3 regions of the Janthinobacterium sp. 67 genome follow, and region 3 is predicted to be linked to each of the others. Evidence: predicted binding sites of a transcription regulator. Region 3 holds the regulator's gene; each other region holds the start of a gene.
What was found. The regulator FNR, encoded in region 3, switches genes on or off when oxygen is low (the NO sensors DNR and NnrR bind a similar motif). The targets are predictions, from matches to a motif close to TTGATNNNNATCAA.
Positions count from the first base shown of each region.

Region 1: the regulator FNR is predicted to act here: its motif matches at 3,619-3,632, upstream of CLU90_RS08730 (OmpW/AlkL family protein).
Region 2: the regulator FNR is predicted to act here: its motif matches at 4,270-4,283, upstream of paaA (1,2-phenylacetyl-CoA epoxidase subunit PaaA).

Region 1 is NZ_PGES01000001.1:1,950,960-1,961,215, forward strand. Features, by position in the region: gene CLU90_RS08710 (YbaN family protein) at 1-196, shown strand, start outside; gene CLU90_RS08715 (methionine ABC transporter ATP-binding protein) at 521-1,330, shown strand; gene CLU90_RS08720 (methionine ABC transporter permease) at 1,323-1,997, shown strand; gene CLU90_RS08725 (MetQ/NlpA family ABC transporter substrate-binding protein) at 2,030-2,857, shown strand; gene CLU90_RS08730 (OmpW/AlkL family protein) at 2,936-3,553, opposite strand; gene CLU90_RS08735 (LysR family transcriptional regulator) at 3,700-4,596, opposite strand; gene fur (ferric iron uptake transcriptional regulator) at 4,776-5,213, shown strand; gene CLU90_RS08745 (MerR family transcriptional regulator) at 5,283-5,648, shown strand; gene CLU90_RS08750 (NAD(P)H-dependent oxidoreductase) at 5,708-6,298, shown strand; gene CLU90_RS08755 (SpoIIE family protein phosphatase) at 6,531-7,685, shown strand; gene CLU90_RS08760 (SiaB family protein kinase) at 7,751-8,308, shown strand; gene CLU90_RS08765 (DUF1987 domain-containing protein) at 8,331-8,729, shown strand; gene CLU90_RS08770 (GGDEF domain-containing protein) at 8,733-9,473, shown strand; gene CLU90_RS08775 (substrate-binding periplasmic protein) at 9,488-10,201, opposite strand.
Region 2 is NZ_PGES01000001.1:3,387,019-3,397,274, forward strand. Features, by position in the region: gene paaG (2-(1,2-epoxy-1,2-dihydrophenyl)acetyl-CoA isomerase PaaG) at 1-362, opposite strand, end outside; gene paaE (1,2-phenylacetyl-CoA epoxidase subunit PaaE) at 453-1,532, opposite strand; gene paaD (1,2-phenylacetyl-CoA epoxidase subunit PaaD) at 1,573-2,118, opposite strand; gene paaC (1,2-phenylacetyl-CoA epoxidase subunit PaaC) at 2,118-2,870, opposite strand; gene paaB (1,2-phenylacetyl-CoA epoxidase subunit PaaB) at 2,885-3,169, opposite strand; gene paaA (1,2-phenylacetyl-CoA epoxidase subunit PaaA) at 3,197-4,186, opposite strand; gene paaX (phenylacetic acid degradation operon negative regulatory protein PaaX) at 4,453-5,382, shown strand; gene CLU90_RS15220 (hypothetical protein) at 5,493-5,747, opposite strand; gene CLU90_RS15225 (M14 family metallopeptidase) at 5,888-7,012, shown strand; gene CLU90_RS15230 (cytochrome-c peroxidase) at 7,307-8,407, shown strand; gene CLU90_RS15235 (aminotransferase class V-fold PLP-dependent enzyme) at 8,432-9,721, opposite strand; gene CLU90_RS15240 (TonB-dependent receptor plug domain-containing protein) at 9,737-10,256, opposite strand, start outside.
Region 3 is NZ_PGES01000001.1:4,117,575-4,127,830, reverse strand. Features, by position in the region: gene CLU90_RS18455 (response regulator) at 1-2,399, opposite strand, end outside; gene fnr (fumarate/nitrate reduction transcriptional regulator Fnr) at 2,639-3,397, shown strand; gene CLU90_RS18445 (FixH family protein) at 3,401-3,925, opposite strand; gene ccoG (cytochrome c oxidase accessory protein CcoG) at 4,072-5,454, opposite strand; gene ccoP (cytochrome-c oxidase, cbb3-type subunit III) at 5,459-6,379, opposite strand; gene CLU90_RS18430 (cbb3-type cytochrome oxidase subunit 3) at 6,372-6,572, opposite strand; gene ccoO (cytochrome-c oxidase, cbb3-type subunit II) at 6,574-7,188, opposite strand; gene ccoN (cytochrome-c oxidase, cbb3-type subunit I) at 7,204-8,631, opposite strand; gene ccoS (cbb3-type cytochrome oxidase assembly protein CcoS) at 8,851-9,027, opposite strand; gene CLU90_RS18410 (heavy metal translocating P-type ATPase) at 9,030-10,256, opposite strand, start outside.

The DNA.
Region 1 (10,256 bases), 2.2 Mb from region 3:
GCGCGGCAAGGTCATGGCTTGCCTGGGCATGGCCATCGGCTTTGTCGCCATGTGCCTGGGCCATCCGCCGTGGTGGGTCATCGCCATGGTGGGCGCCATGGAAATCGCCGTGCTCGTCTACCTGCTGCGGCGCCCCGAAGGTCCCGCCGCCACCGGGGCAGAATCTGCCCGCGAAGAAGGCAATGGCGGGCAGTAAACGGCCCTGTCCACGTCGAAGAAACGGCAAGTGAGCCGAACCGCACATAAAAGTACCGCGAGGCGTCCGCAGGGCGCGGCGAACTTTTCACCAGGATACGGCTCCCGCACGCCCCTCCACGCGATTAAATTCGGCAAGAACACCGCTTTCCCGCTTTTTTGACTTGAAAACGGACGCATAGACATTATTTGCATATTCAAAGCAAGATTCTGTCGTAGGAGTAATAACACGATCGGAGGTATACTACGCAACCGACGTAACAGGCTGGGCGATTTGGCCCCTGCAAGCGCGCCTGTCACGGTCCAATAAAAAAGGAAACACTGCATGACCACATCCCACCGTACGCCGGTGATTCGCATCGATGGCGCGAACAAGACCTTCGCGCTGCCCAAAGGCGAACAATTCCACGCGGTCAAATCGGTCACGCTGGAAGTCTATCCCGGTGATATTTTCGGCCTGATCGGCAAGAGCGGCGCCGGCAAATCGACCCTGCTGCGTCTGATTAACCTGCTCGAGCGTCCCGACAGCGGCACGATTACCGTGGCCGGGCGCGAATTGACGAGCCTGAGCAAGAGCGACTTGCGCGATGCGCGCCAGAACATCGGCATGATTTTCCAGCAGTTCAATCTGCTGCAGAATGCCACCGTCTTCGACAACGTCGCCTTCCCCCTGAAAATCCATGGCACGACCAAGGGCGAGCAGATCGCCGCCCGGGTCGAGGAGTGCCTGGCACTGGTCGGCCTGTCCGACAAGCTGCACAGCTATCCGGCCCAATTGTCCGGCGGGCAGAAGCAGCGCGTGGCCATCGCCCGCGCGCTGGCCAGCCACCCCGACGTGCTGCTGTGCGACGAGCCGACGTCCGCGCTGGACGCGGAAACGACGCGCGCCCTGCTCGACACCCTGCGCGACATCAATGCGCGCCTCGGCGTGACCATCGTCATCGTCAGCCATGAGCTGTCGGTGCTGGGCGCCATCTGCAACCGCGTCGCCGTCGTGGAAAAAGGCGCCATCGCCGAACAATTCGACTTGAGCGACACGGCTACCCCGCGCAAGACGGCGCTGGGACGCGAGCTCGCTTATTACGGCACCGAGGCGTTTGAAGCCACCGCATGGAAGGATGCAACACATGTTTGAAGAATCGATCAATAACGTCATCAACCTGCTGCCGGAAATCTGGGTGGCGCTGGGCCAGACCATGACGATGCTGGGCATTGGCCTCACGGCCGCCATCCTGGTCGGCGGCCCGCTGGGCATCTTGCTGTTCCTCGTATCGGAAGGCCAGTCGCTGGAAAACCGTCCGCTGTCGATGATCCTCGGCTGGCTGGTCAATACCGTACGCAGCTTCCCCTTCATCATCCTGCTCGTCGCCCTGACGCCGTTTACGCGCATCATCGCGGGCACCTCGATCGGCCCGCTGGCGGCCAGCGTGCCGCTGTCGTTCGCCGCCATTCCCTACCTGGCGCGCCTGGTGGAACAGAACCTGCGCGAAGTGCCGCGCGGCGTGATCGAGGCGGCGCACGCCATGGGCGCGTCGGAAATGCAGATCATCTTCCGCGTGCTGCTGGTCGAAGCGCGTTCCGGCCTCGTGCTGGCGCTGACCGTGCTGTCGATCAGCTTCCTGTCGTATTCGGCCGTGGCCGGCGTGGTGGGCGGCGGCGGCATCGGCGACCTGGCCATCCGCTACGGCTACTACCGCTTCGAGACGGACATCATGGTCGCCACCGTGGCCATCCTGATCGTGCTGGTGCAAACCATCCAGTTCGCCGGCACGCGCATCGCCAAGCGCCTCGACAAACGTTAATTCATCTTCAGTATTTCAGTACAAGGAAAAGCATGAACCACATTCGCCGCACCCTGCTCGTCGCCGCCACCAGCCTGGCCTTCGCCACCGCCGCCCACGCCAAGGACCCGAAAGAACTCGTCATCGGCACCAGTTCCGGCCCGTATTCGGACCAGCTGAAGCTGGGCATCAAGCCCATCCTGGAAAAACAGGGCTACAAGGTCAAGATCGTGGAATTCAACGACTACGTGCAGCCGAACTACGCGCTGGCCGAAGGCTCGCTGGACGCCAACGTGTTCCAGCACATCGTCTATCTGACCAAGTTCGCCACCGATAACAAGCTGCCATTGAGCCCCCTGATCACCGTGCCGACCATGCCGATCGGCCTGTACGGCGGCAAGCAAAAATCCTTGGCTGACGTCAAGAACGGCGCCACCATCACCATGCCGAACGACCCGACCAACCAGGCGCGCGCGCTGGTGATGCTGGCCAAGATGGGCTGGATCAAACTGAAACCGAACGTCGACCCGCTGCGCGCGTCCGAGCGCGACGTGCTGGAAAACCCGAAGAAGCTGAAGCTGGTGCCGCTGGAAGCGGCGCAGCTGCCACGTTCGCTGGCGGACGCCGACTACGCTTTCGTCAACGGCAACTTCGCCCTGGCCGCCGGCATGAAGCTGACCTCGGCCCTCGCCGTGGAAAAGATCTCGGACAGCTACATCAACCTGGTCGCCATCCGCACGGCCGACAAGGCCAAGCCATGGGTCAAGGACCTGGAAGCGGCCTACCGCTCGCGCGCCTTCCTCGACGCGACGAACAAATACCTGGCCGGCTACGAAAAGACGGACTACCAGCTGGCGCTGGAAAAGACGCTGAAAAAATAAACGGTACGCTTGAAACGTAAAAAAGGACGGCTGTTGCCGTCCTTTTTTTTCGCCCGCGCTGCGCGGGCATGCCTATACTTAGAAGCGGTAACCGACGCCGACGCCGATCAGGAGAGGATCGACCTTGACTTCGCTGGCCTTGGCGCCACCGATGAAGACGTCGCTGCGGATCTGCACTTTCTTGATGTCGAAGTTCAGGGACCAGTTTTTATCCAGTTTGTAGTCGACACCGGCTTGCAGCGAGTAACCCCAGCTGTCGTGTTCCAGGCGGCCGGCGCCGTTCAGCAATTTCACGTCCGAGATATTCGTGTAGTTGATGCCGGCACCCACGTAAGGGCTGAACTGTTTTTCAGGCATGAAGTGGTATTGCAGCGACAGGGTCGGCGGCAAGTGCTTGAAGGTACCGATATTGTTGCCGTCGAGCTTGACGTCATGCTTTTGCGGGTAGGTCAGAATCAGCTCGGCAGCGATATTCGGGGTGAAGAAGTACGAAATATCGATTTCAGGAATCGTCTTGCTGCTGACCGTCAAACGGTCGGATGCGCCGACGCCACCAACAGGAGCAGATTTATCGGCCGGATCGAGGTGCACGGCGCGCGCACGGACCAGCCATGGGCCTTCCTGTGCCATTGCGTTGCTGGCGAATGCGCCGATGGCGGCCAGGACGATTGCTGCTGCAGTTGCGGACTTTTTCATTCTAGTTCCCTCTTTTTGTCGTTAAGTAACGCTGCGAAGTCTAAGAGTGCAGTGCAACAAAAACTTTGATCCACATCAAATAGTGCTAGATGGCATCAACAGAGGGATTTTTTCCTTTGCCCAGGTCAAGAAAATGCGGCAGCGCGTCAATTCGCTTCGGCAAACAGGCCGGCGACCCAGTCGGCAAACACGCGCACGCGCGGCGACAGTTGCCGGTGATGGGGATACAGCACGGAGACAGGCAAGGGATCGGGACGCATTTCGGCCAGCACTTCCACCAGTTCGCCCGCCGCCAGCGCCGACTCCAGGTGATAACGGGGCGCCTGGATCAGACCCATGCCCGCGCGGCAGCAGGCGTGATACGCGTCCGCATTGTTGACGGACAGCGTGCCCGGCAAGGCCACGCTGTGGCGCTGGCCATCCACCTTGAAATCGAAAGGCCAAACCTTGCCCGTCTGGGCGGAAAAAAAATTGACGGCGCGGTGGCCCGCCAGTTGCGCCAGATTCTCGGGCGTGCCGTGCCTGGCCAGGTAGGCGGGGCTGGCGCAGGTAAGCTGTTCGAGCAGCGCCACCCGGCGCGCCACCATCGACGAGTCGCCCAATTCCCCCGCGCGCAGCACGCAATCGACGCCTTCGCGCACCAGGTCGACGAGGCGGTCGCCCATGCCGATTTCCAGCTCGATCAGCGGGTAGCGGGCGCAGAACCGGTCCAGCACGGGCATGACGAAATGCATGGCCAGGGTCGCGTGCAAGTCGACGCGCAGCTTGCCGGCCGGCTGCCGCGCCGCCGAACTGAACACGGCTTCCGTTTCTTCCAGGTCCGCCAGCAGGCGCACGCAGCGCTGGTAATACGCCTCGCCATCGGGCGTGGGCGTCACTTGCCGCGTGGTCCTCTGCAGCAAGCGCACGCGCAGCCGCGCTTCGAGTTGCTTGATCGCATGCGTGACGGTCGCCTTCGGATAGCCGAGGTCATGCGCGGCCTGCGTGAAACTGCGCAACTCGACAATGCGCGTAAATATCCGCATCGCATCAAATCTATCCATGCCCTGCTCCATTGTTATTCATTACTGCACAGTACGGCGATTTTACCGTGCACTCTGCAAAAGTGGATATCAGAAGCAACAGCAAGACTGACGCACACCATACAAATGAGAATAGTAATGATTATCATTTGCGATATAATGAATGACCTCGCTAGACGACTACAAAAGGAATGGGAGACATGGATATATTGAGGGAACTGCGTGAATCGGGCTTGAAAGTGACCATCCCCCGCTTGCGGATTCTGCAGCTGTTTCAAGAAGGGGGCATCAAGCACCTGAGTGCGGACGATGTCTACAAGCTCTTGCTGGCCGAAAAGATCGACGTGGGCCTGGCCACCATCTACCGCGTGCTGATGCAGTTTGCCGAAGCGGGCATTTTGTTTCGCCGCCACTTCGAATCGGGCCACGCCGTCTTCGAACTGAACGAAGGCCAGCACCATGACCACCTCGTTTGCACCGGTTGCGGCAAGGTTGATGAATTCGTCGATGAAGGGATCGAGCTGCGCCAGAACGAAATCGCCGCCGAACGGGGCTTCGTGCTGCACGAGCACGCGCTGTCGCTGTACGGCACCTGCGCCGAGTGCACGGCCAAGAAAATCCCGCCGCGCCGGGTCTGAGGGTGCATCGGGTATCTGGGTGCCGCTGCCTTGCGGTAAGATTCGCCCAAGCTTGAAAAAGGATCGCCCATGTACATCGGAGAAATCGCCCGCCTGGCGGGCACCTCGCCCAAAGCCTTGCGCCACTATGAAGCGCTGGGCTTGCTGGGCGACGTGCGCCGCTCGGGCGCCTATCGCGTCTACACGCAGCAAGACCTGGCGCAAGTCAAACTGATACGCCAGGCGCAGGTGCTGGGCTTCCGCCTGGCCGAACTGCTGCCCGTCCTGGCCGGCGACGACACGGACTGGGCCGCCCTGTCGCAGCACATCGCCGCCAAGCGCGCGCAGGTGCGGCAGGATATCGCCCGCCTGCGCCAGCTCGACGCGCAACTGGCCGACATCGGCACGGAAATCGGCGACTGCCTGGCGCGCCAGCGTCTGCAAGAGGCCGCTTGACTCTGCCACTAGGGGCAGGCTTTAGCATGCAAGCTCTTCTTTAACGGACAGCCTGCATCATGACCAAGACGACACCCAAGCGCATTTTGATACTCCTCGGCCACCCGTCCAGCGACAGCTTTTGCGCCGCCCTGGCCGAGGCCTACGCCGCCACGGCCCGCAACGCAGGCCACACCGTGCGCGAACTGCGCCTGGGCCAGCTGGACTTCGACCAGAACCTGCACGAGGGCTACCGCCAGGTGCAGCCGCTGGAAGCGGACTTGCTGGCGGCGCAGGAAGCCATCAACTGGGCCGAACACCTGGTGTTCGCCTACCCGATCTGGTGGGGCGGCGCGCCGGCCCTGCTGAAAGGCTTCGTCGACCGCGTCTTCCTGCCGGGCTTTGCCTTCAAGTATCGCCCGGGCAAGGCCTTCCCGGCACAGCTGCTGAAGGGCCGCACGGCCCAGCTGCTGGTGGCGATGGATACGCCGCCCTGGTATTTCCGCTGGGTCTACCACATGCCCGGCATCCACCAGCTGCGCAAGACGACGCTGGAATTTTGCGGCGTCAAGCCCGTCAGGGTGGCCAGTTTCGGCCCCATGATCGATTCCACCGAAGCGCAGCGCGCGCGCTGGCTGGAACAGGCGCAGGCGCTGGCCCGGCGCCTGTAACTTGCTTGCCATGCAGCCATCTTGCATACGGTTTTGACAAGCTCGTAATCAAGCCGTCATATTCAAAGGCTACCATGATGATATTGCCTGTTTGTCAGTCGCCTTGCTCTCGCGACAACAAGGGTCCGATCGTCATCTAAAGGTAGCCGCTGTGGAGTTCAACGCTTCTCGATTGCATCTTCCCCGTTTTCGCACGTCCGTGGCAGCCGACCTGTGCATTCCCACGGAATCCGTGCAGGCCGACGCCAGCAATTTCGCCGTGCTGGAACTGTTCACGGAACGGCGCGATATGATGAGCCTGCCCGTCACGGAGCAGCACAAACCCATCGGCTTGATCAGCCGTAACATCTTCATGTCGCAGATGTCCAAGCCCTTCTATCACGAGGTGTATGGCAAGAAGAGCTGCATCGCCTTCATGGACAAGGAGCCGCTGATCGTCGATGGCGCCATGAGCATCGAAGACCTCACCTTCCGCGCCGTCGAAGCGGGCGAGAAGGCGCTGGCCGACGGTTTCATCATCACCGAGGATGGCGCGCTGGCTGGCGTGGGTTTCGGCTTGCAGCTGATGAACGTGGTGGCCACCATGCAGGCGGAAAAGAACCGGCAGATCATGCACAGCATCGATTACGCCAGCGTGATCCAGCGCGCCCGGCTGCGCACCTCCGATGCGGAACTGCGCGCCACCCTGCCCGACGCGCATCTGGAATGGCAGCCGCGCGACGTCGTCGGCGGCGACTTCTACTTTTTCGAACGCCATGCGGGCGGCTGGTTCGCCGCCATCGCCGACTGCACGGGCCACGGCGTGCCGGGCGCCTTCATGACCCTGATCGCCTCGTCGGCCCTGAGCCAGGCACTGCGCGAACTGGGGCCGCATGATCCGGCGGCCCTGATCGGCGCCGCCAGCCGCGCCATCAAGACCCTGCTGGGCCAGGATGCGGGCGGCGGCGAAGCCGCCGGCCACGCGGGCTCGAACGACGGCATGGATTGCGCCTTTTTGTGCTACGACACGGCCAGCGCCAGCCTGCGTTTCGCGGGGGCGAAACTGGCGCTGCACGTGGTGGCGCCGGGTGAAGAGGCCGTGCGCGCCATCGACGGCGCGCGCATGGGCGTGGGCTATGTCGACACGCCGGCCGGCTACTGCTGGCACAACGAGACGCTGGCCATACCCCCCGGCAGCCTGCTGTTCCTCACCACCGACGGCTTGCTCGACCAGATCGGCGGCGCGCGCGACATCGCCTACGGCAAGCGGCGCATGCGCGAGCAGCTGCTGGCGCGGCGCGACGCTCCCGCCGGCGCGGTGGCGGCGGCGCTGCTGCAGGACAGTGCCGCGTGGCAGGGAGCGCAGCCGCGCCGCGACGACCTGACCTTTTTCTGTTTCCGCCTGTAGTTTTGGCCCCATCGAGCCACCTTATCAACAAGACACCGGGTCACCGGCTAGCCAGGAGCACGGACGTGCTGTACGAAGAATTCAACGAGTTTTGGGATGTGGCGCGCAAGCGCAACATCATCTTTTTTTACGTGGGCTATTTCTCGCAGCACGTGGTGAACGCCATTTCCGAAACCATCAAGGCGCGCCTCGATACGGCCGGCGCGGCCGGGCCCACGCGGCGGCGCATCTTTTCCTCGTTCATCGAGATGTCGCAAAACATCATGCACTATTCCGCCGACAGCCTGACGCCCGACGCGCAGCTGGACCAGCAGATGCGGCGCGGCTCGTTTTGCATCGGCACGCGCGGCGACAGCTTTTTTCTGCTGTGCGCCAACCCCGTCTCGACGGACAACGTGGCGCAGATCCGCGCCCGCCTGGAGCCGCTGCACACCATGACGATGGAGGAAATCCGCCTGGCCTATAAAAAGGCCCTGCGCGAGGAAGCGCCGGCCGACAGCAAGGGCGCGGGCCTGGGTTTTCTCACCATGGCGCGCGACGCCAGCGAGCCGCTGGAATTCGAATTCGTCCAGGATCCCCAGGAACCGGGCCACACCATCTTCTGCATCAAAGCCATCATTTGAAAGAGCCGACTCAGGAAAGCATATGCAATTACCGTCACCACTGTTCATCGCCGCGACCCCGAGTTCGCCCGAAATCGACTTCCGTTTCGAGCAGCACACCCTGTCGATCAAGGGCGAGTCGTATCCGGAAAACGCGGCCGCCTTCTATGGCCCGCTGATCGCCTCCGTGCGCGCCTACCTGGAAGGCTGCCGCGAAGCGGCCATCACCGTCAACGTCTCGCTGGCCTACTTCAACAGCTCGAGCACGAAGATGCTGTTTACCCTGTTCGACACCCTGAACCAGGCAGCCATCGATGGCAACCATGTGCGCCTGAACTGGTACCACGACGAGGACGACGACACCATCCTGGAATTCGGCGAGGAACTGCAGCAGGATTTCACGGCGCTGGACTTCCACGACCATCCCGTGCAAGGCAGCTAGGGCATGCGCGCCGCCCTCTCCGAGTCCGGCCTGGAGCCCGACCTGTTCACCGTGGAAGCGGCGGCGCTGGCCGCCGCCCGCCGCATGCACGCCGACGCCAACGCCTCGGGCGCGGAACAGCGGCGCGTGCTCGGTGAGCTGATCATCCACTACGAACGGCTGATGCGCGAGACGCGGCGCCTGATCGGCCGCAGCGACCGCGCCGAGCGCGACATGCATCTGCTGAACCGCCAATTGCAAACCCTGGCCGGCCAGCTCGAATACCGCGCCACGCACGATCCGCTGACGGGCGCCCTGAACCGTGGCGCCGTGATCGACCACGCGTCGCGCTGCCTGGCGCAGGGCGACATGGCGCTGATCGTGCTCGATATCGACCTGTTCAAGCAGGTCAACGACGACTTCGGCCACCCGGCCGGCGACGGCGTGATCCAGGCCGTGGTTGACTGTCTGAAAGGGTTGCTGGGACAGGAGACGGCCATCGGCCGGGTCGGCGGCGAAGAGTTTTCCGTCGTCTGGCCCACCTCCTCGCGCGACGACGCGGCGCAAGTGGCGCAGCGCATCTGCGACACCGTCGGGCGCCAGCGCCATGCGGCGCCCATCACGCGCGCCATCACCGTCAGCGTGGGCCTGAGCTGGAACCGCGCCGGCACCCCTTTCGAGACGGCCTACAGCCACGCGGACCAGGCCCTGTACCAGGCCAAGCGCGAAGGACGCAACTGCGTGCGCCAGTGGCTGGAAAGCTGAATCAGCGCACTGAATCAGCGCAGCTGTTCGCGCGCCATGCTGCCGTCGCGGCGCATGGCCGCCGCCGCCCGCTGCATGGCCGCCACCTGCGCCTCGGGCAGTTGCTTGTTGCAGGCCAGGTAGGTCTGCACGCGGTTGAAAGTCAGCAGCGGCACCACCTTGCCCGCCCATTCCTTGCCCACAAATGGCTTGCTGCCCACGGCCATGCCCACGGCCCACAGGTCGATGCGCCCCAGCAGCAGCTTTTGCGGATTGAGCCACTCCTGCGTCACGGGCGCCACGGTCATGCCGCGCTGGCGCAGGTAGTCGTCGCGCGCGTCGCCGAGCACCGTGCCGATCACCAGGCCGCGTGCATCGGCCAGCGTGTGTAGTGTGAGGTGTCGCTCGGCCAGGCCGTAGAGTATCCATTCCGCTTCGTTGAGGGGGCCGATCCAGCGAAATTGCGCTTCGCGCTCCTGCGTGCGGCTGGTGGAATAGATGCAGGTGTCGGGCTCGCGCAGCGCCTGCGCATACGCGCGCTTCCACGGCAGCAGCTCGATGCTGTAGGAAACACCGGCGCGCGCCATGATGTCGCGCACCTTGAGCGTTTCGCGTCCCACGACGACATTGCCTTCCATCATGCTCGAGGGCGGCAAATGCTCGCCGACGATGCGCACGTCGGCCGCCGCGGCCAGCGCCGGCATCAGCAGCGCCACTGCCAGCAGCCGCGCCATGCTTGCTTGTTTCATGCTTGCTTTCTTCTGCCACAGGATTCCAGCCGATGTTACCACCGGCCCGCAGTTA
Region 2 (10,256 bases), 730 kb from region 3:
GCCAGCGCCAGGTTGGCGCCCGCACCGGCGGCCACGCCGTTGACGGCGCAGATCACGGGCATGGGCAATGCCTTCAAGGCCAGCACCAGCGGCGCATAGTTCTTTTCCACGGATTCGCCCAGGTCCACGCCCTTCGAACCCGGCTCCACGGCGCGGTCGGACAAATCCTGGCCCGCGCAAAAACCGCGGCCCGCGCCCGTCAGCACGAAGACGCGCACGGTGCTGTCCGCATTGACCTTGGCAATCGCGTCGCGCACTTCCTCGTGCATGGCTTGGGTAAAACTATTGAGCTTGTCGGGACGGTTCAGGGTCAGGGTGGCTATGCCCTGCTCGATGGTGAAGAGGATGTTTTGGTAGGTCATGGCGTGTCTCGGTTTTTAGTTTTCAACCCAAGGACAAGTGCCGGGGTCGGACCTTAAGGTCCGACCCCAGTCTTCGCTTGGGGTCTGATGTTATTCAGCCTGGTCGAAGTCGACGACCACCTTGTCGGTCAGCGGAAAACTCTGGCAACTGAGGACGAAACCGCGCGCCACTTCGTAGTCTTCCAGCGCGTAGTTGACGTCCATTTCGACTTTGCCGTCGAGGATCTTGCAGCGGCAGGTCGAGCATACGCCACCCTTGCACGAGTAGCGCATGTCCAGCCCGGCGCGCAGGCCCGCGTCGAGGATCGATTCCTTGTCCTTGTCCATCGTGAAGGTAGTCTGGTTGCCGTCCATGATGACGGTCACTTCCGTTTCCTGCACAGTGTCGGCGGCCAACTGGGCGCGCGGCTTGTGGGCATTTTTCGGGATGCTGGCGGCGAACAGTTCGATCTTGATGTTCTGCTTGGGCATGCCGGCCGCCTGCAGGGCGGCGGACACGCCCAGCATCATGTCTTCCGGGCCGCAGATGAAGGCGTTGTCGTAGTCTTCGACCTTGATCCAGTGCTGCAGGAACTGTTCGCATTTTTCTTGCGTGATGCGGCCGTTGAACAATTCGATGTCCTGCTGCTCGCGGCTCATCACGTAGACGAGGTTCAGACGCTCCAGGTACACATCCTTCAAGTCCGTCAATTCTTCCTTGAAGATGACGGACGACGAAGCGCGGTTGCCGTAGAACAGGGTAAAGCGGCTCAGGGGTTCCGTCAGCAGGGTCGTCTTGATGATGGAGAGGATGGGCGTGATGCCGCTGCCTGCCGCAAAGGCCAGGTAGTGCTTGCGGTTGACGCAATCGAGCGGCACGTTGAAATGGCCCATGGGCGGCATCACCTCGATGGTGGCGCCGGCCTTGAGGGTATCGTTCGCCCAGGTGGAGAAAGCGCCGCCCGGCGTGCGCTTGATGGCCACGCGCAGGGTGCCGTCCTGCACCGCCGAACAGATGGAATACGAGCGGCGCACGTCTTCCGCATTGATATTGGCGCGCAGGGTCAGGTGCTGGCCCTGCTGGAAGCGGAACTGCTGCTGCAATTCAAATGGCACGTCGAACGTGACGGCGATGGTGTCGCGCGTTTCGTTGCGCACGTTCGCTACGCACAGCGGATAAAATTTACTCATGCTTCATCTCCAGTTTCTTCGGAACGTGTGCCTGATTTTTTTAGTGGCACTTGAAGTAGTCAAACGGTTCGCGGCAAGCCATGCATTTGTACAGGGCCTTGCACGGCGTGGAGCCGAACTGGCTGGTCAGCTGCGTATGGGTCGAGCCGCAGTTCGGGCAGATCACGTCCAGCTTCGGCATGGGCTGACGCTTGACGCCACCTGCTGTTCCTCTACCAAGGCCACTGATGTCGATCACCTGCTGCTGCGGCGGGGCGATCCCATAGCCTTTCAGCTTGGCCTTGCCCGCTTCGCTCATCCAGTCCGTCGTCCACGCGGGCGCCAGCTGGTTCACCAGCGTGACCTTGGCCACGCCGTGGCTGCGCAAGGCATCCGTGACGGCATCGGCAATCACCTGCATCGCCGGGCAACCCGAATAGGTCGGGGTGATCGTCACCACGCAAGCGTCGCTGCCGGTCACTTCGACGGCGCGCACGATACCCAGGTCCACCACCGAAATGACGGGGATTTCCGGGTCCGGCACGTCGCCGAGCCAGGCCCATACCTGGGCGGCGTCCAGCGCCGCGGCGCCAGCGGCCGTGCTCATTACCACTCCGCCCCGGGATAGGCGCGCTGCAGGAACTGCATCTCGGCCAGGATAAAGCCCAGGTGCTCCGTGTGCGTGCCCTGCTTGCCGCCCTTTTGCATCCAGGCGTCGGGCGCCGGCATGGTCAAGGTGGCTTCGGCGAAGATCTCGGCCACGTGTTCGAGGAAAGCCCTGCGCAGCACGTCCGATGGCGGCGCGATGCCGGCGGCAACCATGGCCTGGTCGACGGCGTCGTACGTGAACATCTCGCCCGTGTACATCCACAGCTTGTCGGCGGCGGCCTGCGTTTTCGCGTGGCTGTCGGCCGTACCGTCGCCGAGGCGCACGATCAGGTCGCCGCTGCGGCGCAAGTGATACGTGACTTCCTTGATCGATTTTTGCGCCACTTCGACGATGCGCGCATCCGTCGATTTCGTCAGTTCCAGCAGCTGGAAGTAGTGCCAGCTGTCGAAGAAGAACTGGCGCATCATGGTGTCGGCGTAATTGCCGTTCGGCTGTTCGACCAGCAGGCAGTTCTTGAAATCGTGGGCGTCGCGCAAAAAGGCGATGTCGTCCTCGTCGCGGCCCGCGTTTTCCAGTTCGGCCGCATAGCTGAACCACAAGCGCGTCTGGCCCAGCAAGTCCAGCGCCACGTTGGTCAGCGCCATGTCTTCTTCCAGTGCCGGACCCTTGCCGCACAGCTGCGACAGCTGCTGGCTGAGGAGCAGGGCGTTGTCGCCCAGGCGCAAGAGGTAATTGACCTTGTCATCCATTACAGGCGCTCCCATCACAGGTTCTTGACTTCTTCCGGCATCGGGAAGAAGGTGGGATGGCGGTACACCTTGCTGTTCGACGGTTCGAACAGGGCGCCCTTGTCGCCGGGGCTGCTGGCGACGATATCGGCCGCGCGCACCACCCAGATGCTCACGCCTTCATTGCGGCGCGTATAGACGTCGCGCGCATGGTTGACCGCCATGGTGGCGTCGGAAGCGTGCAGGCTGCCCACATGCTTGTGCGCCAGGCCGTGCTGGCTGCGGATGAAAACTTCCCACAATGGCCATTCTTTGCTCATGTTGCTATCCCCTTTTATCGATGTTTTTCAGGCTGCCGCTTTGCTAGCGGCTTGCTTGTCTGCGTAGGCGACCAAGGCATCGCGGAACCATGCGCCGTCTTCATACGCTTTGACGCGCGTTTGCAGGCGTTCGCGGTTGCACGGGCCATTGCCCTTCAGGACATTGTTGAACTCGGACCAGTCGATCTCGCCGAATTCATAATGGCCTGTTTCCGCATTGAACTTCAGGTCGGGATCGGGCACGCTCAAGCCCAGGTATTCGATCTGCGGCACGGTCTGGTCAACCATGCGCTGGCGCAGTTCGTCGTTCGAGAACAGCTTGATGCGCCATTGCGCCGACTGGGCGCTGTTGACGGAGGCGGCATCGGACGGGCCGAACATCATCAGGGACGGCCACCACCAGCGGTTCAAGGCATCTTGCGCCATGGCTTTCTGCGCGGGCGTGCCCTTGCACAGCGACATCATGATGTCGTAGCCCTGGCGCGCATGGAACGATTCTTCCTTGCAGACGCGGATCATGGCGCGCGCATACGGCCCATACGAGCAGCGGCACAGGGGAATCTGGTTGATGATGGCGGAACCGTCGACGAGCCAGCCGATGGCGCCCATGTCCGCCCACGACAGGGTGGGATAGTTGAAGATGCTCGAATACTTGGCTTTGCCCGAGTGCAAGGCGGCCAGCAAGTCGTCGCGCGACACGCCCAGGGTTTCCGCGGCGCTGTACAGGTACAGGCCGTGGCCCGCTTCGTCCTGGATCTTCGCCAGCAGGATGGACTTGCGTTTCAGGGTCGGGGCGCGCGTGACCCAGTTACCTTCGGGCAATTGGCCGACGATTTCCGAGTGCGCGTGCTGCGAAATCTGGCGGATCAGGGTCTTGCGGTAGGCGTCCGGCATCCAGTCCTTGGCCTCGATCTTGATGCCTTCGTCGATGCGCGCCTGGAAAGCGCGCTCTTCCTGGTCCATGTCGTCGAGGGAACGGACGTTCTTGAGGCCGGTTTCAACCATTTGTGCGTACATGATGTGTCTCCCATGTCTTTGATTTGCGCAGCAACGCGGTGCGATGAACAGATAATACGATACAAAAAACGATTTGCATACACTTGATGTGAATCATTTTAAAAATTCGTATCTTGTGCCGCTTTTTTGTGCGTATGATATTGCTTATGAGAAAACACCATGAAGCGCCACCAGCGCTTCCGGCAAATTATTGCCGCGCTACCCGCGCAGCCAAGTAAACTGCTGCTTTTATTGAACCGACCGCTACACGGCCAGACCGGAACCACATGAAGAACACCCGCTGCACGGCATGGATAGCCGATTTCCTGGAAAGCGACCCACCGCGCTCGAAGTCCCTGGTGATGACCATCTTTGGCGACGCCATCGTGCCGCGCGGCGGCGCCATCTGGCTGGGCAGCCTGATCGAACTGCTGGCGCCATTTGGCGTCAATGACCGGCTATTGCGCACCAGCGTGTTCCGCCTGGCGCAGGAAGGCTGGCTCAGCTCGCAGCGCGACGGCCGCCGCAGCGCCTATACGATACGCCCGGAGGCCCTGGCCCGCTTCGAACGCGCCTACCGCCGCATCTATGCGCCGCTGGTCGTGCACTGGGATGGCAGCTGGACCCTTGTGATCGGGCCGGCCGGCAGCATCGGCGCGGCCGAGCGGGGGGCGCTGCGCAAGGAATTATTGTGGGCCGGCTACGGCTTGATTTCTCCCGGCATCTTTGGCCACCCGGCCAGCAATGCGGAGGCGCTGGAAGATATCCTCGTGCGCAACGAGGTGCAGGGCAAGCTGTACGTTTGCCACACAAAAGAGTTGCCGGGTGTCAGCACGCGTCCCCTGCGCGACATGGTGGGCGACTGTTGGGACTTGTCGGAAGTGATGGCCGGCTACGAAAAATTCATCGCCAGCTTCCAGCCCCTGCTGACCTTGCTCCAGCAGGAACCCGTGTTCGACGCGGAGCAAGCGTTCGTCATCCGCTCGCTGCTGACGCACGCCTACCGCCGCGTGCAGTTGCACGACCCGCAACTGCCCGTCGAACTGCTGCCCGAACCGTGGCCCGGCACGCAAGCCTATGCGCTGGCGCGCGACCTGTACCGCATCACGTATGCGGCGGCCGAGGAACATATCCTGGCCACCCTGCGGCGCGAGGATGAGCATGCCCCGGACGTCGAGCCGTGGTTTTTTGAACGTTTTGGCGGACTGAACACCTGAGAAAACGTCCATGGCGGCGTTGCAGGGCCTAGGCGTACATTCGTACTGCCTGCGGCCCTGCGCCTTGCCCTGAACATTTTTCAGGCGTTCAGGAATAAGTCACTACCTGCTCACTGCTTTACCGCCACTTGCTTGGCCCCTGCCAACAAATCCTGCCCCAGCTTTTCCAGCGCATTGGCCTGCACCAGCATGGTGTCGAGGATGGCGACGTTGAAGGTGTATTCGGCCGGCGTCGTATAGCCGGGAAAGCGCAGGATGCGCAGCAATTCCTGCAAGGTCGTGCCCTTGCCCAGGTGCGCCAGGGCGTCGCTGAGGGCGCTGACTTTCTTTTCCAGCTCGTGTATGTGCTTGCCGTTGTCGTTCATGATGCTCTCCCGTGTTGGAACTTCCACGTTAGCAAAGCACGTCCGTCGTCGTTTGCGCCAGCACAAAGGCGCGCCTAAAACGGGTATCATCGCGCCATTGCACACGATGCAAAACCCATACGTTTTTATCAGGAACACACATGACCATTAAAATCAGCCAGCAATTCGACGCCGGCGCGATCGAGGTGCTGCGCGCCGACGATGCCCACTCCATCGAGCTGAACATCCGCAAGGATTCCCACGCCGACATCACGCAGTGGTTTTACTTCCGCCTACAAGGCGCGCAAGGCGAGGCATGCACGATCCGCTTCATGAACGCAGGCAAGTCGGCCTACCCGGACGGCTGGAAAGATTACCAGGCCGTGGCCAGCTACGACCGCGAAACCTGGTTCCGCGTGCCCACCAGCTTTGACGGCACGGTGATGACCATCGAACATACGCCCGAAGAAGAAAGCGTGTACTACGCCTACTTCGAACCGTACCCATGGGACCGCCACCTGGCCCTGATCGACAGCGCGCAAGCGTCGCCGCTGGTGCGCCTGGTCGACCTGGGCAGCACCGTCGAAGGCCGCGACATGAATTTGCTGGTCGTCGGCGACGCCGATGCGGAGAAAAAAGTCTGGGTCATCGCGCGCCAGCACCCGGGCGAGACGATGGCTGAATGGTTTGTCGAAGGCATGCTCGAAGCCTTGCTGGACCAGGCCAACCCGTTTGCCCGCCAGTGCCTGCAAGACGCCGTCTTCTACGTGGTGCCGAACATGAACCCGGACGGTTCCGTGCATGGCAACCTGCGCACCAACGCGGCCGGCGCCAACCTGAACCGCGAATGGATGACGCCGACGATGGAACGCAGCCCGGAAGTATTCCTGGTGAAACAGAAAATGCATGAAATCGGCTGCGACCTGTTCCTCGACGTGCATGGCGACGAAGGCTTGCCTTACGTCTTCGTGGCCGGCAGCGATGCGCTGGAAAATTTCACGCCGGCGCAAAAAGCCGAGCAAGACCGCTTCATCGCCGACTTCAAGGTGGCCAGCCCCGACTTCCAGGATGAGCACGGCTACGAAGACGGCCCGTTCACGCCGGAAGTGCTGACCATGGGTTCGCCCCACATCACGCACGCCTTCGGCTGCCTGTCGCTGACCCTGGAATTGCCGTTCAAGGACAATGCCAACGATCCCGACCCGCAAACGGGCTGGAGCGGCGCCCGCAGCGCTGCCCTGGGCGCGGCCGTGCTGCAGCCTATCCTGTCGACCTTGCGCGCCTGATCCACGCATGATGCCGGCCCGCCACGCATGCGGTGGCGGGCCAGTCCAGGCCGGCGGCTCCCCTGCCGTCGGCTATTTGCCTGCCACTTTCTTGCGCAGCGCAACATCGTAAATCGTTGCCACGCCGCCCATTGCTGCCTATACTGGCCCCAGCACTTCTGTCCCCCTTCTTGCCGACAACTCATCCTGCCCATGATCACTCGAGACCAGCCATGCGCCACGGCGCGCTTTTTCAGGAGCAAGTTTGCACACGTGTGCATATTTTTGTTTGCCAGCTTGTCTGGCATGCCAGGCATGGCGGCCGAACTCAGCCCGGCCGCGCAGCTGGGACGGCAAATTTTCCACGATGCCAGCCTGTCCGCCTCGGGCAAGCAGTCCTGCGCCAGCTGTCACGACCCGGCCCACGCTTACGCGCCCGGCAACAAGCTGGCCGTGCAACTGGGAGGCGCCGATGGCCAGGCGCCCGGCTACCGCGCCACGCCATCGCTGCGCTACCTGGAACACACGCCCCCTTTCCGCTTTGATGAGGAAGGCGCGCCCAACGGCGGCATCAACCGCGACGGCCGCGCCGCCAGCCTGGCAGAACAGGCGGAGCGGCCGTTCCTGGCAGCGCACGAAATGGCCAATGCCAGCACGGATGCGGTGGTGGAACGGCTGCGCAAGGGCAGTTACGCGCAAGCATTCCAGCGCGTCTTTGGCGAGGCCATCTTTGCGCAGCCACAACAGGCATTCAGCCGCATCACCTATGCCTTGCAGCAATTCCAGCAGGAAGAGCCGGACTTCCACCGCTACGATTCCAAATATGACCTCTACCTGGCCAACAAGGTTCCGCTGGAACTGGCCGAATTGCGGGGCCTGGCCCTGTTCAACGATGAACGCAAGGGCAATTGCGCCGCGTGCCACCCCAGCGTGCGGGGCGACCATGGCACGCCGCCCTTGTTCACAGATTTCAGTTTCGACAATCTGGGCGTGCCGCGCAATACGCGCATTCCCGCCACCGCCGATCCTGCCTATTTCGACCTGGGCTTGTGCGGCCCCGACCGCACGGACCTGGCGACAAAAGGCGAGTTATGCGGCGCCTTCAAGGTGCCCAGCCTGCGCAATGTCGCCACGCGGCAGGTGTTTTTTCACAACGGCGTGTTCGATAACCTGACGGATGCCCTGCGTTTTTATGTGCGGCGCGATACGCATCCGCAAGAATGGTATCCGCGCGACAAACGGGGAAAAGTGCAGAAATTCAACGACGTGCCGGCCCGGTACCGTGCCAGCGTGAACACCACCGAGGCCCCGTTCGACCGCAGGCGCGGCATGGCGCCCGCGCTGACGGCGGGCGAGATCGAGGATATGGTGAAATTCCTGGCCACCCTGACGGATGGCTATCAGGTACAGCAATGACGGCGGAGGGCGCCTCCGCATCCATCAGGTGCGAGCCACCTTGCGCAGGGCATCGACCAGCTTGTCCAGGTGCGACTCCGGCGTAAAGATGCCTGGCGTCACGCGCACGCACGCGCCCGACGCGAGGCCGTCGCGCGGCACGGCAAAGATGCCGTGCTGCTGCACCAGCTGTTTCGACAAGGCATAACTGTCGGCCACGCTGCTCTTGCCTGTCAAGCGGAACGACGCGATGGCGCTCGTCAGGCGCGGGTCGCTCGATGCCAGCACTTCGATGCCATCGATGGCGCGTGCCGCTTCCACCCAGCGGTTGCGCAGCAGCCGCAGCCGGGCCTGCTTGTTGGCCACGCCGATCTGCGCGTGCAATTCCAGCGCCTTCGGCAAGCTCAGGTAGGCGGCGAAATTGACCGTGCCCGTGTGCACGCGCGAACGGATATCGTCGCCCGCCTTTTCACCAAGCCAGGGGTCGATATCGGCCACCCTGCCCCGCTTGATGTAGGCGGCGCCCACGCCCACGGGCGCGCCTATCCATTTATGCAGGTTGATGCCTGCAAAATCCGCCTGCAAGTCGGGGATCGTCATGTCCAGCTGGCCAAAGCCGTGCGCCGTATCGACGATGACGTCGATGCCCCGTTCGCGCGCCAGGCGGCTGATCTCGGCCACGGGCAAGACCATGCCGTTGCGGTGGTTCACGTGCGTGAGCAGCATCAGCTTCAGCTTTGGATGACGCGCCATGGCGTCGGCATAGGCGGCGATCACGTTGTCATGCGTAAATGGCTCCGGCATGGCGATGCTGACGACGTTGGCGTCGCGCCGCTGCTGCAGCCAGCGCGTGACGGTGATCATATTGTCGTAATCGATGTCCGCGTACAGCACCGTATCGCCGGGCTGCAAGCGGTTATAGCCGGCGATCAGCACTTGCAGCGCTTCCGTGGCGCCCCGCGTCAGCACGATTTCATCGGTCGCCACGCCCAGCGCCCTGGCCGCCGCCGCCCGCGCCGCCTCGAAGTCGGCAGGAAAGCGCATGCGCGCATACCAGGCGTTGTCGCGGTTGACCATCGCCAGTTGCTGCTCGTAATGTTCCAGCACGGGCCTGGCCATGGAGCCCCAGAAGGCATTGTCGAGCTGTATCACGTCCGCGGGATGGTCGTATTGTGCGGCCACCGCCTGCCAGTAAGCCTGGTTGGTGGCCAGCACGTCCGGCGTGGCGCCCACCGGCACCGCCGGCAAAGGTAGCGCCAGCGCGGCGCCCGCAGTGAAGGGCAGCGCCGCCGCCAGCGATCCCGCGCGCAGCAAGGCGCGGCGTTGTGGATTCATGTTCAACATGGCCCCTCAGAATTTCAGTTTGTACTCGACGTACAGGTTGCGGCCATCCGTGTCGTACGGCGCGTTGCGCGAATAGATCAGACCGCGGCTGGCCTGGAAGGTTGCCTCGTCAGGATATTTGTCCAGCACATTGTCGACGCCAGCGCGTATCGATTGCTTGTCGCTGATCTTGTAGCCGACGGCCAGGTCAAGAAATTGCATGGCGCCAAAACGCTGGAAGATATCGCCCGTGGCATTGCCGGAATTGTCCGTCCACGCGCCGTAGTAGCGCACGCGGGCCAGCGTATTCCAGCTGCCGAGGTCATAGTTGCCGCTGATGGTGGCTTTCTGGCGGGGCAAACGTTCTTCGAAGACCTGGCGCTGGGCCGGGTTTGTCACCAGGCTGGACTTGCCGCCGTCGACTTTCGTCGTGTTGTAGTTGTAGGCCAGGGTCAGGTTCAGCTTGCCGTCGCCGACGCGGCTCAGGTGGCTGCCGACGATATCGATGCCGCGCGTGGTGGTGTCGAAATCATTCGTGAAATAGCTG
Region 3 (10,256 bases):
ACGTCCAGGGTGGCGCCCATGTGTTCGAGGATGCCGCGCGCCACGGCCTGGTTCAAATGATTGTCTTCCACCAGCAGGAAATGCACGCCGGCCAGTTCCGTGCCCAGCGGCTGGTGCAGGATGCGCTGCTCGCCGCCGTCGTTCTTCGTGATCAGCGCCTGGTGCAGGGCGTCGAACAGGCTCGATCCCGTGATCGGTTTCATCAGCACGACGTCGGCCTCGGCCGCGCTGGAGATTTCCTCGAGGTGATTGCGGGCGAAGGCGTTGACCATCACCACGATGGGCTGGCGCTGGCCGCTGGCCGCCTGGCGGATGGCCTTGGCCGTGGCCAGGCCGTCCATGACGGGCATGTGCCAGTCGGCCAGCACGACGTCGTACGGTTGCTGCTGCGCCAGGCGCTCGCGGTACAGTTCGATGGCGGCAAAGCCGGAGTCCACTTCGTCGGCCAGCCAGCCCCACGCCTCGATCAGTTTCACGATCAGTTCGCGCGTGGTGCGGTTGTCGTCGGCCACCAGCAGGCGCAGCTGTCCCAGCGCCGGCGTGCGCCGCGTTTCGGCCGGTTGCGCCAGCATCTCGAAGGGCACGCTGAACCAGAAGCGGCTGCCCTTGCCTTCGCTGCTGGCGACGGCGATGTCGCCGCCCATCATGTGGATCAGCTGCTTGCTGATGGCCAGGCCCAGGCCCGTGCCGCCGAAGCGCCGCGTGATGCTCTGGTCGCCCTGCGAAAACGCGGCAAACAGCTGCTGTTGCTGCAATTCCGTCATGCCGATGCCCGTGTCGCGCACTTCGAAGCGCAGCCAGGCGCGGCCGTTTTCGCTTTCGGCCAGGCTGACGGCCACCACCACTTCGCCGTTCTCGGTAAATTTGATGGCGTTGCCGGCCAGGTTGACGAGAATCTGCTGCAGGCGCTGGGCGTCGCCCACGAGGCGCCGCGGCACGTCGGGCTCGACGGCGATGGCCAGTTCCAGCTCCTTTTCGCCCGCGTTCATCGTCATCGTCGTGGCCAGGGTATTCATGACTTCGTCGAGGTCGAATTCGACGGGCGACAATTCCATGCGGCGCGCCTCGATCTTCGAATAGTCGAGCACGTCATTGAGGATGCCCAGCAGCGACTGGCCCGCCACGCGCACCATGGTCAGATACTTGCGCTGTTCCGTATCGAGCTTGGTATTGCCCAGCAAATACACCATGCCCAGCACGGCATTGAGGGGCGTGCGGATTTCATGGCTCATGTTGGCCACGAAATCGCTCTTCGCGCGGTTGGCCGCCTCGGCCCGGTCGCGCTCCTGCTCCAGCTCGGCCGCGCGCGATTCGAGTTCCTGCTGCAGGCGGTCGCGTTCGCTCATCAGGCCGTTGAACGCTTCCGTCAGTTCGCCGATCTCGTCGCGCTGCCGCACCGGCACGGGGGTGAAACGGCTGCCGCTGGTGCGCAGGGCCAGCAAGGTGTCGCGCAAACGCACCAGCGGCGACAGCAGGCGCACGGTGACCCAGCCCAGAACGGCAGCGGCCAGCAGCGAGGCGAGGATGCTCCACAGCACCAGCCGGTACAGCACGCCGTCGAACGGTTCGAAGGCGTCGTCGACGGGCAGCGAGGCGGCCAGCAGCCAGTTCACCGATTTCAGGCGCTTGAAGCTGTTGACGGCCGTGACGCCGCGGCTGTTGGTGCTGACCATGCTGCCTTCGCCATCTTCCTTCAATAGCTGGGTGGTGGTCGGGTTGGCGTTCGGTTGGCGCGGCTGCAACAAGCGGCTGGTATCGGGGTACAGCACGTAGCGCGGCACGGCGCCGCGCGTGAGGATGAAGTAATAGCCGCTCTTGCCGATCTTTTCCGTGCGCAGACGTCCCAGCAGATTGTCCTTGTACAGGCGCAGCACGCCGATCACCACGCCGGCCACCTGGCCATCGGCGGCCAGCACGGGCGCCACCATCTGCACGATGGGCATGCCGCTCGACTTGCCCAGCATGGGTTCCGTGATCATGGGCTGGCGCGTGCGCAGGACGGTCTGGAAATACTCGCGTTCGGCGACGTTGATGCCGGCGCGCCCCGCCACTTCCGGCATGTCGGCCACGACAGCGCCCTGCGCATCGAGCACCAGCACGTCGTCGAACAGCACCAGCATCGAGCGGCGCGAATAGTATTCGCGTAATTGGGCCGGCTGGGCGATCAATTCCGGCGGCTGCTGCCTGGCCGTCAGGGTGACGATCTGCAGCAGCATGCCCAGTTTGTCGTCGAGCTCGGCTGCGGTGCGGCTGATCAGGGAAGACTGCTGGCTCAGCAGTACTCGCGTGAAGTCGTCGCGCATGTGCCGCACCTGGATCATGGTGACCAGCGCGATCATGGCGATCGAGGTCAGGCTGGTGGCCAGCGCGACTTTTGCTTTGATGCCGAGAGGCTTCATGATTTCCTTTTCAGTACCGGGCGGCACAGGCGGCAGATAATGCTGTTAGGAATTTTCCTATCAATACATCAACTTGGCAAGCGGCACCGCGCAAATGCCCCTCCTCGCATGGGCTTGTGACGATGTTGCCATATAATTAAAGGCTGGACGTCGTTTATTCGCCGAAATTACCGTGAAATTGGCACACGGCAACCCTGTATGCAGTAAACTTGTTGTTGCATTTTCTAAAAGGTACCGACATGACTGAAGCGCTACTCACTCCAACCTTGCCCACAGTAACCGTGGAAGCGTTGCGTGCGCGATGCTCGACCTGCAGCATGCATCAATTGTGCCTGCCGATGGGCCTCGATGTGGGCGACATGGACAGGCTGGACCAGATCATCGGCCGCCGCCGCAAGATCGTGCGCGGCGCCTCGCTGTTCCGCATCGGCGACTCGTTCCAGAACCTGTACGCGATCCGCCTGGGACACTTCAAGACCTATCAGATCAATCCCGGTGGCGAAGAGCAGGTGACGGGTTTCCAGATGGCCGGCGAACTGCTGGGCATGGACGCCATCAGCGCCGACCGCCACCACTGTAATGCGGTGGCGCTGGAAGACAGCGAAGTGTGTGAAATCCCGTTTTCCAGCCTGGAACAATTGCTGGGCAATATGCCGACCCTGCTGCGTCATTTCCACCGCATGATGAGCCAGGAAATCACGCGCGAGCAAAGTGTCATGCTGTTGCTTGGCAATATGCAGGCGACGCAGCGTTTTGCCGCCTTCATCGTCAACCTGGCGTCGCGCTACGAGGCGCGCGGCTATTCGGGCAGCAATTTCCAGCTGCGCATGTCGCGCGAGGAAATCGGCAACTACCTGGGCCTGACCATCGAGAGCGTCAGCCGTTTATTGTCGAAATTCAAGAAGGAAGGCTGGCTGCGCGTGTCGAACCGCGAGATCGAGATCTTGCAGCCTGCCAAGCTGAAAGCCATTACGGCAGGCACGGACGTCTGTAAATAAGCTTTATAGCTCTTCATCCGCGCGCAGCGCGATGCTGCGTTGCACGGGCCAGGTCCATATGCCGGACAGGCGCCACTCGCGCTTGTCGTTTTCCACCAGCACCTGCCAGCGGCTGCGTTCGAGCATCGGCAGGGCGACCGAGAAATTGCCGGCCGCATCGGGCTGCACCAGCAGCTTGATATCCTTTTCCGGCAGGGTCGCATGCGCCAGGTGCAGCAGCAAAGGAGCCTGATAGGCCTTGCCGAAGCTGTGCACGGAACCGCTCAGGCGCGCCTGCGCCACGTCGTATGACAGGCTCGTATCCATGGCCAGGTCGCTGGCGATCGTGTCGCGCTTCAAATCCTGGTTGATCGCCTTGCCTTGCTTGTAATAATCGCCCACCACCAGCGCGTCGGGCTGCGTAAACGCGATATAGCCCATGAAGCTGCCGACGACCACGGACAGGCCGGGGCCGATCATCAGCAGCCATGGCCAGCGGTGCTTGTACCACGGGGCAACGGGGGCTTGCAGTTTCAGACTGTCGGACATTTTGTTCTCCTTGGGGGCAGACCCTTTGGGTCTGACCCCAGCTTTTGCTTCTGGGTTGAAAATACAGTAAACCTACCGCATGTTGAATGCTACCCCTACGGCGAAATACCGGGGTCGGACCCAGAGGGGCCGACCCCGAATCAACATCACCGCGGCACGATGAAGACCGCGCTTTCGCGCACGTGCAGCGACGGGTCGTCCAGCGATTGCAATTCGATCGCAATCTTGTTCGAGCCCTTCTCGCCCACGCCGTGCGGCACGCGCAGGCGGATCGGCCAGCCCAGCGTTTCCGTCGGCTGCAAGGTCACTTCTTCGCGCGTCAGCAAGGTCAGGCCCGGCAAGCCGGAAGCGCTGATCTTGAAATGCTGGCTTTGCTCGGACGTGTTCATGATCTGCAGGCGGTAGACGTTTTCGATCATGCCGTCTTCCACTTCGCGTCCCATCGAACCGCGGTCGCGGATCACGTCCATTTTCAGGGGCGTGCGCAGGGCCAGCGAGGTACATACGGCGATGATGATCAGGGCCAGGATGGACGTGTAGATCAGCACGCGCGGGCGCATGGCGCGCTGGCGGATCTGCTTCGAATTGAAGTTGTTTTCCATCGCATGGTCGGTGCTGTAGCGTATCAGGCCACGCGGCCGCTCGACCTTGTCCATCACGCTGTTGCAGGCATCGACACAGGCGGCGCAGCCGATGCATTCATACTGCAGGCCGTTGCGGATATCGATGCCGGTCGGACACACCTGCACGCACAGGGTGCAATCGATGCAGTCGCCCAGCTTGTCGTTGTTGCCGGCCTTCTTGCTCATGGCGCCGCGTGGTTCGCCGCGCTTGGCATCGTAGGTGATGATCAGGGTGTCCTGGTCGAACATGGCGCTCTGGAAGCGCGCGTAGGGGCACATGTATTTGCACACCTGTTCGCGCAGCCAGCCCGCGTTGCCGTAAGTTGCCAGGCTGTAGAACAAGACCCAGAACCATTCCCAGGGACCGAAATTGAGGGTGGTCACCTCGCGCGCCAGTTCCTTGATCGGCGTGAAGTAGCCGACAAAGGTAAAGCCCGTCCACAGGGCGATGGCGCCCCATACCAGGTGCTTGGCCGTCTTCTTGAAGGCCTTGCGCACGGACGGGCCCTGCCTGTCGAGGGCCATGCGCGCGCTGCGCGTGCCCTCGATGCGGCGTTCGACCCACAGAAAGATTTCCGTGTATACCGTTTGCGGGCAAGAAAACCCGCACCACACCCGCCCGGCAATGGCCGTGACGAGGAACAACAAATACGCACAGATGATCAGCAGGGCCGCCAGATAGATGAAATCCTGGGGCCACAGCACGACGCCGAAAATGTAGAACTTGCGCGTGGTCAAGTCGAACAGCAGGGCTTGCCTGCCGTTCCAGGTCAACCACGGCAAGCCGTAGAACGCCAGCTGGGTAAGCCATACGCATACCCATCGCCAGGTAGCGTAGCGTCCTTTGGCCTCGCGAGGGTAGATCTGCTCGCGGGCCGCATACATCTTGATGACTTGAGGTTCCATTACATCATTTCACGGGCGTCGGGGAATTCGACAGGCTCCAGACATACGCCGACAGCACGTGTACCTTGGATTCGCCGAGGAAATCGCTGAAGGCCGGCATGGTGTTGTTGCGTCCCTTGCGTACGGTTTCCATGATGGTATCGGCGCTGCCGCCGTACAGCCAGGTCTTGTCCGTCAGGTTCGGTGCGCCCAGCATCTGGTTGCCCTTCGCATCGGCGCCGTGACAGGCCATGCAGGCGCCGAACTTGGCCTTGCCCAGCACGGACTTGACGGGGTCCGAGGTGGAACCGGACAGGCTCAGCACATAATGGGCCACGTTCTCGACATCCGCTTCGGAGCCCAGGGCGGCGCCCATCGGCGGCATCTGGCCATTGCGGCCGTGCAGGATGGTGGTCTTGATGATGTCGGGTTCGCCGCCATACAGCCAGTCCTTGTCCGTCAGGTTGGGGAAGCCCTTGTTGCCGCGCGCATCCGAACCGTGGCATTGCGCGCAGTAGGTCAGGAACAGACGCTGGCCGATGGCCAGTGCCTGCGGATCGGCCGCCACCGTCTTGATGTCCTGGCTCAGGTACTTGTTGAACAAAGGACCGTAGTCGGCTTCCGCCTTCTTCAGTTCTTCCTCGTACTGGCCCGTCGATTTCCAGCCCAGGCTGCCGGCATAGGTGCCCAGGCCCGGATACAGGAACAGGTAAGCCAGCGCGAAGACGATGGTGATGTAGAACAGCCACATCCACCAGCGCGGCATCGGCGTATTGAGTTCCTTCAAGTCCTCGTCCCAGACGTGGCCCGTGGTGCCGTCGGCGGGGGCGCCGGCGGCCACTTTCACTTTCGACTGCGAGTACAGCAGCACGCCGCAGCCGATGATGCCCAGCAGGGACAGCACGACGATGTAGATATTCCAGAAGCCGTTGGTAAAGTCAGCCATGGTTGCGCTCCCCTTGTGCCGGCGCGGCATCGGCCGGATAGTCGAGCGCCTCGTCGGCGAACGGCAGGCGTGCCGCCGCGTCGAAGTCGCCATTGCTGCGGCTGAAAGTCCACCACAGGATGCCCACGAACGTCATAAAGGAAACCACCGTCATGACGCTGCTGGCGCTGTCAAACAGGTTTTCGATTGCCATGCTAATTCCTTGTTTTGATTAATGTACCGAGGCCTTGCAGATAGGCGACCAGGGCGTCTTCTTCCGTCTTGTCCTGCAGCTGTGCGGGGCCGGCGGCGATCTCTTCATCGCTGTACGGCTGGCCCAGGCGTTTCAGGGCGCGCATCTTCGGCATGATCTCGTCGGGCACCAGTTTGGTCTTCGCCAGCCATGGATAGGCCGGCATGTTCGACTCGGGCACCACGTCGCGCGGGTTGTTCAAGTGCGTGCGGTGCCATTCATCGCTGTAGCGGGCGCCCACGCGGGCCAGGTCGGGGCCCGTGCGCTTGGAACCCCACTGGAACGGACGGTCGTAGACGAACTCGCCGGCGACCGAATAGTGGCCATAGCGTTCCGTTTCCGCGCGCAGCGGACGCACCATCTGCGAGTGGCAGTTGTAGCAGCCTTCGCGCACGTAGATGTCGCGGCCCGCCAGGCGCAGCGGCGAATACGGCTTCAGGCCGGCGACCGGCTCCGTCGTGCTCTTCTGGAAGAACAGGGGGACGATCTCGACGGCGCCGCCGATGCTGATCACCACCGTGACCAGGGCGATCAGCAGCCAGGGGTTTTTCTCAATCCATGCATGTGAAAATTTCATTTGCTTTTGCTCCTATCAGGCGTGCGCCGCGTTCAGTTCCGGAATGCGGGCGACGGGGAGTTTGCTGCCGCGCAGGGTCATCCAGGTGTTGTAGCCCATGATGCACATACCCGACAGGTACAGCAGGCCACCGGCCACGCGCACCACGTAGTACGGATACGTTGCTTTCACGCTCTCGACAAAGGTGTAGGTCAGGGTGCCGTCCGGATTGACCGCGCGCCACATCAGGCCCTGCATCACGCCGGCGATCCACATGGCGGCGATGTACAGCACGATGCCGATGGTGGCCACCCAGAAGTGCACGTCGACCAGGCGCGTGCTGTGCATCTGCGTGCGGCCAGCCAGGCGCGGCAGCAGGTAGTAGATCGAACCCATGGTGATGAAGCCCACCCAGCCCAGGGCGCCCGCATGCACGTGGGCAACGGTCCAGTCGGTGTAGTGCGACAGCGAGTTGATGGTCTTGATCGACATCATCGGACCTTCGAAGGTGGCGATGCCGTAGAACGACAGCGAGACGATCATGAATTTCAGGATCGGATCGGTGCGCAGCTTGTGCCAGGCGCCCGACAGGGTCATGATGCCGTTGATCATGCCGCCCCAGCTTGGTGCCAGCAGGACCAGCGAGAAGACCATGCCGATCGATTGCGTCCAGTCAGGCAATGCCGTGTAGTGCAGGTGATGCGGACCCGCCCACATGTAGGTGAAGATCAGCGCCCAGAAGTGGACGATCGACAGACGGTACGAGTACACGGGGCGCTCGGCCTGTTTCGGGATGAAGTAGTAGACCATGCCCAGGTAGCCGGCGGTCAGGATGAAACCCACCGCGTTATGGCCGTACCACCACTGGATCATGGCGTCCTGCACGCCCGCATAGGCGGAATACGACTTGGTGAACGAGGCTGGCATGACGGCGCCATTGACCACGTGCAGAATCGTGACGGCCAGGATATAGGCGCCGAAGAACCAGTTGGCCACGTAGATGTGCTTGACCTTGCGCTTGATCAAGGTACCGAAGAACACGATGGCGTAGGCGATCCAGACGACGGCGATGAGGATGGCGATAGGCCATTCCAGTTCCGCGTATTCCTTGCCGCGCGTCATGCCCATGGGCAGGGTGACGACGGCGCACAGGATCACGGCTTGCCAGCCCCAGAAGGTGAAGGCGGCCAGCTTGTCGGAAAACAGCCGCACCTGGCAGGTGCGTTGCACGACGTAGTACGAGGTGGCGAACAAGCCGCAGATGCCGAAGGCGAAAATCACCGCATTCGTGTGCAGCGGACGCAAGCGTCCGTATGTCAGCCATGGTATGTCGAGGTTCAGGGCAGGCCAGGCCAGCTGAGCGGCGATGATAACGCCAACCAGCATGCCGATGATGCCCCATACCACAGTAGCGACCGCGAATTGCTTCACGATCTTGTAGTTATAGTTCAGCGATTGATCCACAAAGACTCTCCCTGGAATTACTATTTATGATGGTGGCCAGAGAGTAAGTGTTTGACCGCGAAAAAACTTTGATGTGGATCAAAATTCCCCGGATGAAATAAGCGTAGCGAACTGGCATCGAAATAAAGCGGTATTTCGGTCAAATTCCGCTCAAAAAAGCCATACAAGATCCCTGCAATCCGGGCGGATTGCGGGGCAGGCGCCGGCCGGGCCGGGAGCTCAGGGATGCGGTTCGCCGGGCGCCGGCGTCGTTGTCGTATCGTCGTCCTGCAGCACGCGCAGGCCCGGTCCGACGAGGTCGTCGAACTGGCCGCCGTCCGAGGCCGTGAAATACACCCACAGGGCGATGAAGACGACCACGACGCTCAAGGGGATAAGGAGATACAGTGCTTCCATGTTCAGGCTTTCCGCAGGCGCAGGGCGTTGGCGATGACGACGGCCGAGCTGGCAGCCATGCCGACGCCGGACAGCCAGGGGTTCAAGAAACCCAGCGCGGCGGCCGGGATGGCCGTCAGATTGTACAGGGTGGCCCAGCCCAGGTTTTCGCGGATGATGCGCATGCTGCGCGCGGCCGTCTTGGCCGTGTCGAGCACGGATACCAGTTGGTTTGAGAGCAGTACCGTGTCCGCATGGGCCTGCGCCAGGGCGGCGCCGGAACCCATGGCGAAGGAAACGTCGGCGCCGCTCAGCACGGCCGCGTCGTTGATGCCGTCGCCCACCATCGCCACGACGGCGCCCGTCGCCTGCAATTGCTGCACGAAATCGAGCTTTTCATCGGGCAGGCATTCGCCGCAGGCCGTGTTGATGCCCAGTTCCGTCGCCACGCTTTGCGTCAGCGCTTCCTGGTCGCCGCTGAGCAGCACGACCTGCTTGCCGCGCCGCTGGAAATACGCGACCACGTCGCGCGCTTCCGGGCGCAGCGCGTCGCTGAGTAAAAAGCGCGTCAGCCAGCGCCCCTGCGTGCCCAGGTACAGCGGCGTCATGCCCTGCATGCCGACGGCCGTGTCGCCCAACGGCGGACCGGCGATGGCGGCAACGAAGGCCGCATTGCCCAGGCGATAGCGCACGCCGCCGACGATGCCTTCGAGGCCCTGGCCCTGCACTTCCTGCAGCTGTTCCGCATGCGTGCGCGGCGTTTCTCCCGCGGCGGCCAGGATCGCCTGCGCCAGCGGATGGGCGCTGCCCGCTTCCAGCGCGGCGGCCACCTGCAGGCAGTCGTCTTCCGTCATGCCGTCCAGGCCCTCGATCTGCTTCAGCACGGGCCGGCCCAGCGTCAGGGTGCCCGTCTTGTCGAAGACGATGTGGGTGGCGCGGTGCAGGGTTTCCAGCACGTGCGGCTGGACGATCAGCACGCCGCGCCGCAGCAGGCTGTCGGTGGCGGCCGCCAGCGCCGTCGGCGTGGCCAGCGACAGCGCGCACGGGCAAGAGACAACCAGCACGGCGATGGCCACGGGCCAGGCCTGCGACGCGTCGTGCCAGATCCAGAAGGCGAACACGGCGACGGCGAACAGCAGCAGGCCCAGGACGAACCAGGCGGCCACCTTGTCGGCCCATTGCGCGATCTGCGGCTTGCCGCTGCCGGCCCGCTCGATCAGTTTCAATAAATCGGAAAGCGTGCTTTCGCG